Pseudoduganella dura: one gene and its partner. The main gene of each other region encodes a partner of the protein of the gene in region 2 in a complex. Links are inferred from orthologs where the notes say so. Each region holds a gene or a part of one and is shown on either strand. Other genes may lie near its edges. The genes, in order: groL and metK.

What was found.
Region 1: the proteins of metK (region 2) and groL are in contact, whole or in part, in a cryo-EM structure (PDB 8P4O), measured with the Escherichia coli proteins. The link is inferred for Pseudoduganella dura from one-to-one orthologs.

What each region holds. Positions count from the first base shown.
Region 1 is NZ_WNWM01000002.1:4,399,643-4,402,893, forward strand. The notes cover bases 40-2,968. They hold groL (chaperonin GroEL), read right to left. Parts: upstream 2,363-2,968; coding sequence 716-2,362; downstream 40-715. Other genes in these bases: GJV26_RS19185 (thiamine pyrophosphate-requiring protein), read right to left, coding at 40-132; GJV26_RS19190 (glycine zipper domain-containing protein), read left to right, coding at 271-579; groES (co-chaperone GroES), read right to left, coding at 2,396-2,686. Outside these bases: more of GJV26_RS19185, read right to left, coding at 1-39; GJV26_RS30485 (hypothetical protein), read left to right, coding at 3,072-3,206.
Region 2 is NZ_WNWM01000002.1:2,764,614-2,767,900, forward strand. Bases 88-3,052 are described here. They hold metK (methionine adenosyltransferase), read right to left. Parts: upstream 2,173-3,052; coding sequence 1,003-2,172; downstream 88-1,002. Other genes in these bases: ahcY (adenosylhomocysteinase), read right to left, coding at 88-776; GJV26_RS12060 (lysophospholipid acyltransferase family protein), read left to right, coding at 2,364-3,052. Also shown: more of ahcY, read right to left, coding at 1-87; more of GJV26_RS12060, read left to right, coding at 3,053-3,260; GJV26_RS12065 (LpxL/LpxP family acyltransferase), read left to right, coding at 3,257-3,287. UniProt on the Escherichia coli protein: Catalyzes the formation of S-adenosylmethionine (AdoMet) from methionine and ATP.

The DNA of each region.
Region 1 (3,251 bases), 1.6 Mb from region 2 along the record:
GAATTCGATCTCTTCCTGCCGGCTGAAGGCGCCCATGATGCCGTTGATGCCGTCGCCGGGGTATCCATACACGCGCTGCACGCCCCAGGCATGCAATCGTTGCAGGAGGAAGTCGCCTACCGTGTCTGCCATGTCGTTCTCGCTGAGTTGGACCAGCGGCGATGATAAATCCGCCATGGTTGCGTTGGCGCACGCATGCGGTGCACTGCAGCACATACCGGCGATCCGGCGCTTCAAACGAGATGGTTTGCGAACGGAACGTGATCTTTGATGCAACGCAAGATCGTATATCTGAAGGGACTGGAAACGTTGTTGATGCGGGACGATCCGCTTAAAAAAACGGCAGAGAGATCGAAATCCGGGTGTATATTGAATGCACAACAACCACGAAACAGGAGACGCAAGATGGATATGGAACCGGACGACCGCACCGGGCGCTATGTTGGCTTCGGTATCAGCCTGGGTGCAGCGATCGGCTGCGCGATCGGTGTTGCAATGGGTAATTTCGCAATGGGCATCGGCCTCGGTGTCGGCCTCGGCAGTGCCGTCGGTGCCGGCTTGGCGCAACGGCGACACTGACGCGCTCCTACGCGTCTCACGTAACAATGGCTGCCTCGGCAGCCATTGTTGTTTTCACCTGAACAATAAAAAAGGCCGCTTCCAGGGAAGCGGCCTTTTCAGGCGCGGCGGGCCGAAGCCCGCATCGACCGCATGATTACATCATGCCGTCCATGCCGCCCATGCCACCCATGCCGCCCATGCCACCCATGCCGCCGGCTGGCTTGTCTTCCGTCACTTCAGCCACCATGCAGTCGGTCGTCAGCATCAGGCCGGCGATCGATGCGGCGTTCTGCAGTGCCGAACGGGTCACCTTGGCCGGATCCAGCACGCCCATTTCCACCATGTCGCCGTAGGTGCCGTTGGCGGCGTTGTAGCCGTAGTTGCCGGTGCCGGCCAGGACTGCATTGACGACGACGGATGCTTCTTCGCCGGCGTTCTGGACGATCATGCGCAGCGGTTCTTCCATCGCGCGCAGCACGATCTTGATGCCGGCGTCCTGGTCAGGGTTGTCACCCTTCACGGTCAGCGCAGCGCGGGCACGCAGCAGGGCCACGCCGCCGCCAGGAACAATGCCTTCTTCCACGGCAGCGCGGGTAGCGTGCAGAGCATCTTCCACGCGGGCTTTCTTCTCTTTCATCTCGACTTCGGTGGCAGCGCCAACCTTGATCACGGCAACGCCGCCGGCCAGCTTGGCCACGCGTTCCTGCAGCTTTTCACGGTCGTAGTCGGAGGTCGCGCCTTCGATCTGGGTACGGATCTGTGCCACACGGCCTTCGATGTTCGACGCATCGCCGGCGCCGTCGATGACGATCGTGTTTTCCTTGCCCACTTCGATGCGCTTTGCCTGGCCCAGTTCGGCCAGCGTGATTTTTTCCAGCGTCAGGCCGATTTCTTCAGCAACGACCTGGCCGCCGGTCAGCACGGCGATGTCTTCCAGCATGGCCTTGCGACGGTCGCCGAAGCCCGGTGCCTTGACGGCGCAGGTTTTCAGGATGCCGCGGATGTTGTTGACCACCAGGGTCGCCAGTGCTTCGCCTTCGATGTCTTCGGCGATGATCAGCAGCGGACGGCCAGCCTTGGCCACTTGCTCCAGTACCGGCAGCAGGTCACGGATGTTCGAGATTTTCTTGTCGCACAGCAGAACGAACGGGTTCTCCAGGATGGCGACTTGCTTTTCCTGGTTGTTGATGAAGTACGGCGACAGGTAGCCGCGGTCGAACTGCATGCCTTCCACGATGTCCAGCTCGTCGTTCAGCGACTTGCCGTCTTCCACGGTGATCACGCCTTCCTTGCCCACTTTTTCCATCGCTTCGGCAATGCGCTCGCCGATCGAGTAGTCGGAATTCGCGGAGATCGCGCCAACCTGGGCGATTTCCTTCGACGTGGTGCATGGCTTGGAGATCTTCGCCAGTTCTTCGACGGTGGCGGCCACGGCCTTGTCGATGCCGCGCTTCAGGTCCATCGGGTTCATGCCGGCGGCAACGAACTTCATGCCTTCGCGCACGATGGCCTGTGCCAGCACGGTCGCGGTGGTGGTGCCGTCGCCGGCGTTGTCGGAAGTCTTCGAAGCGACTTCCTTGACCATCTGCGCGCCCATGTTCTGCAGCTTGTCCTTCAATTCGATTTCCTTGGCGACCGACACACCATCCTTGGTCACGGTCGGGGAACCGAACGAGCGTTCCAGTACCACGTTGCGGCCTTTCGGGCCCAGCGTGACCTTGACCGCGTTGGCCAGGATGTTGATGCCTTCAACCATTTTGGCGCGCGCTGCGTCGCCGAAAATCACTTCTTTAGCTGCCATGTTTCTTTTCTCCTGAATTCTGTAAGGGGGCTGTTACTTTTGGACGATGGCCATGATGTCTTCTTCGCGCATCACCAGCAGCTCTTCGCCGTCGACCTTGACAGCCTGGCCGGAGTATTTGCCGAAGAGAACGCGATCGCCGACCTTGACTTCCAGTGCGCGCAGCGTACCGGTGTCCGACACTTTGCCGTTGCCGACTGCCAGCACTTCACCCTGATCCGGCTTTTCAGCGGCGGCGTCAGGGATGATCAGGCCGGAAGCAGTCTTGGTTTCCTGGTCCAGACGTTTGACGATGACGCGATCGTGCAAAGGGCGAAGGTTCATACAAAACTCCTTATGTGTACAGTGAGGTTGAAACGTTGTTAGCACTCTCGGCTAACGAGTGCCAATTATTATAGGGATGGTCATAAGTGATTTCAAGAGAATTCATATTGGGAAAATTTCTAAGGGGCGAGCTCAGCAACAAGCAGCCGTGAAATGACCGTTTGTGTTTTGACAAAGGAGCGCCGGAAGCGCACACTGTCCGTTCACATGCGGAAGTGTTTGCCGAACCCGCGTGGTTCGATCCGCGTAGTTCGATCCGTGTAATTCGATCCGTAGCTCGACATGTGTTCGCACCTGTATGGCTCGAACCTGTAGCTCGAACCTGTGTAGCTCGACCCTGTATAGCTCGACCCTGTTAGATCGATCACCTTTTAGCGAGGCTGCGATGTTCCAGACGAAATTACCGAGAGACCTGCACGCCCCGGGGTGGGTGCGCGTTGCAATCAATGTTGCCGCTGGCGCGGCGCTGGGAGTGCTTGCCGGAGCCATGCTGTTGCTGGCGCTGGGTGCCGTCAACTGACGCATTGCCAGGATTTCTTCCGCTGCCGCCGCCCGGCGGCATGCC
Region 2 (3,287 bases):
ATCACGGCCACCTTACCGGCGATCATCACGTCGGTCGCGCGCTTGATGCCGTCGACCAGCGATTCGCGGCAGCCGTACAGGTTGTCGAACTTCGATTTCGTCACGGAATCGTTGACGTTGATTGCCGGGAAGGCCAGCTTGCCGTCCTTGTGCATCTGGTACAGGCGGTGCACGCCGGTGGTGGTTTCCTCGGTCACGCCCAGGATGGCCGGCAGGCGCTTCGAATACCACGTGGCATCCTTCGCCAGGCGGGCCTTGATCGCGTTGAACAGGCAGATTTCTTCTTCCGAGCCAGGATTGTCCAGCACCGACGCATCCTGCTCGGCGCGCGCGCCCAGGTGCAGCAACAGCGTGGCGTCGCCGCCATCGTCCAGGATCATGTTCGAGTACACGCCTTCGCCCGGCCATTCGAAGATGCGGTGGGTGTAGTCCCAGTATTCATCCAGCGTTTCGCCCTTGATGGCGAACACCGGAGTACCGGCCGCGGCGATCGCGGCGGCGGCGTGGTCCTGGGTCGAGTAGATGTTGCACGAAGCCCAGCGCACCTGCGCACCCAGTGCTTCCAGCGTGCGGATCAGCACGGCGGTCTGGATCGTCATGTGCAGCGAACCGGTGATGCGGGCGCCCTTGAGGGGCTGCGCGGCGGCGAATTCTTCCTGGATCGCCATCAGGCCAGGCATTTCCGTTTCCGCGATCTTGATTTCTTTTTCGCCCCATGCGGCCAGGCCGATGTCGGCAACGATGAAGTCTTGGGAGTCTTTGAGTACGGCGTTCATCACGCCTCCTTTCAATGTTGAAAAAAGTTGACGTGAGCGCGGTTGCAGAAGTTCCGAGCCTGGCGGATTCGAACGATCCGTCGCAACGCTCCTCGGAGAACAGGCATTCTATAACAAAAAACCGAAGCATCGCTTCGGTTTTTTGTTGGCTAAAACCGGGGTCAGACCCCAGTTTTTGGAAATATTTCCTAAATTTGGGGTCTGACCCCGGTTCTAGAAAAGTTTTTCAGGACAGTCCGGCGGCGGCGCGCAGGGCGGCGGCCTTGTCGGTGCGCTCCCACGTGAATTCCGGCTCTTCGCGGCCGAAGTGGCCGTAGGCGGCCGTCTTGCGGTAGATCGGGCGGAGCAAGTCCAGCATCTGCACGATCCCTTTCGGGCGCAGGTCGAAGTGTTCCTGCACCAGTTCGGCGATCTTCTCGTCCGGGATCACGCCGGTGCCTTCCGTGTACACGGTGATGTTGATCGGGCGGGCCACGCCGATCGCGTACGACACCTGCACCTGGCACTGGCGCGCCAGGCCGGCGGCCACCACGTTCTTGGCCACGTAGCGGGCGGCGTAGGCGGCCGAACGGTCGACCTTGGACGGGTCCTTGCCGGAGAATGCGCCGCCGCCGTGCGGCGCCGCGCCGCCGTACGTGTCGACGATGATCTTGCGGCCGGTCAGGCCGCAGTCGCCCTGCGGGCCGCCGATGACGAAGCGGCCGGTCGGGTTGACCAGGTATTTCGTATCCTTCAGCCACTCTTTCGGCAGCACCGGGCGGATGATCTCTTCGATCACCGCTTCCTCGATCTGCTTGTGCTGCATTTCCGGCGCGTGCTGGGTGGACAGCACGACGGTGTCCACGGCCACCGGGCGACCGTTGACGTAGCGCAGCGTGACTTGCGACTTGGCATCCGGACGCAGCCATGGCAGGCGGCCATCCTTGCGCAACTGCGATTGGCGCTCCACCAGGCGGTGCGAGTAGTAGATCGCGGCCGGCATCAGTTCCGGCGTTTCGTCGCAGGCATAACCGAACATCAGGCCCTGGTCGCCGGCGCCCTGGTCCAGGTCGATGCCGGCGCCTTCGTCCACGCCCTGGGCGATGTCCGGCGACTGCTTGTCATAGGCCACCAGCACGGCGCAGCCGCGGTAGTCTATGCCGTAGTCGGTGTTGTCGTAGCCGATGCTTTTGATGGTTTCGCGGGCAACCTGAATATAATCCACGTTCGCGAAGGTGGTGATCTCACCCGCCAGCACCACGAGGCCGGTGTTGCACAGCGTTTCAGCGGCGACACGCGCAGCGGGGTCCTGGGCCAGGATGGCATCGAGGATGGCGTCGGAAATCTGGTCCGCAACCTTGTCGGGGTGGCCTTCGGAAACGGATTCGGATGTGAAGAGGTAATCGATGGAAGACATCGCAAGCTCCTGTAAAAGTTGTAGAGACTGAAATTGATAGAACTGTCGCAACAACCCATACGGCTTGCGACGCTTTAGCGATATTTTTATCCCGCCTCGCAAGTTGTCTGTTAACTCGGCGGTTACTGCTGCGTGGTATTTTACGCTTCTTCAAAAATTTTTGCGCAGGTACACTTCTTTTTTGCGAGTTCATGCTGTTACGAATCTTCCGTTTCTTTTCAATATTTCCACTGCCGGTGCTCCATGGATTGGGCAGCTTGCTGGGATGGGGCGTTTACCTTCTGTCGCCGTCGTACCGCCGCCGCATGCGCGAGAACATGGCCCTCGCCGGCTATGACGGGCACCTGCGCCAGGCCATTGCCGAGGCCGGCAAGGCGGTGGCCGAATTGCCCTTTGTCTGGCTGGCCTCCGAACAGCGGATCGCACGGCGCGTCTTCCTGAAAAACTATGAGCTGGTCGAAGCGCACCTGCGCGCCGGCCGCGGTATCGTGTTCCTGACGCCACACCTGGGCTGTTTCGAGATCACCGCGCAGCGCGTGTCGCACGATACCGAACTGATGGTGATGTATCGCCCGCCGAAGCAGGCGGCCATGAAGCCGCTCGTCGAAGTGGCACGGGCCCGCGGCCAGATGGTGCTGGCGCCGGCCAACCTGGCCGGCGTGCGGATGCTGGCCAAGTTCCTGAAATCGGGCAAGCCGGTCGGCATCCTGCCGGACCAGGTGCCCCAGGAAGGCGAAGGCGTGTGGGCCGATTTCTTCGGCCGCCCCGCCTACACGATGACCTTGCCGGCCAAGATGGCCAGGCTGGGCGGCAACGCACCGGTGGTGCTGACCTATGCCGAGCGGCTGCCGGGCGGGCGCGGCTTCCTGATCCACTTCGTGCCGTTCCCCGGCTCGCTGGAAGGCGACAACGCGCAGCAGGCGCGCGCGATCAACGCGGCGATGGAAGGGCTGATCGCCGGCTGCCCGGCGCAGTATTACTGGAGCTACAACCGCTACAAGGTACCGCCCGGCGTGGCGGCACCCGGCGCAGGCACCGGCAACAGCCCGGGCAACAGCGCCGGCAATGGCGCCGGGGAGGCCGCATGAAGATCCTGCTTGGCTTCATGTGGCTGC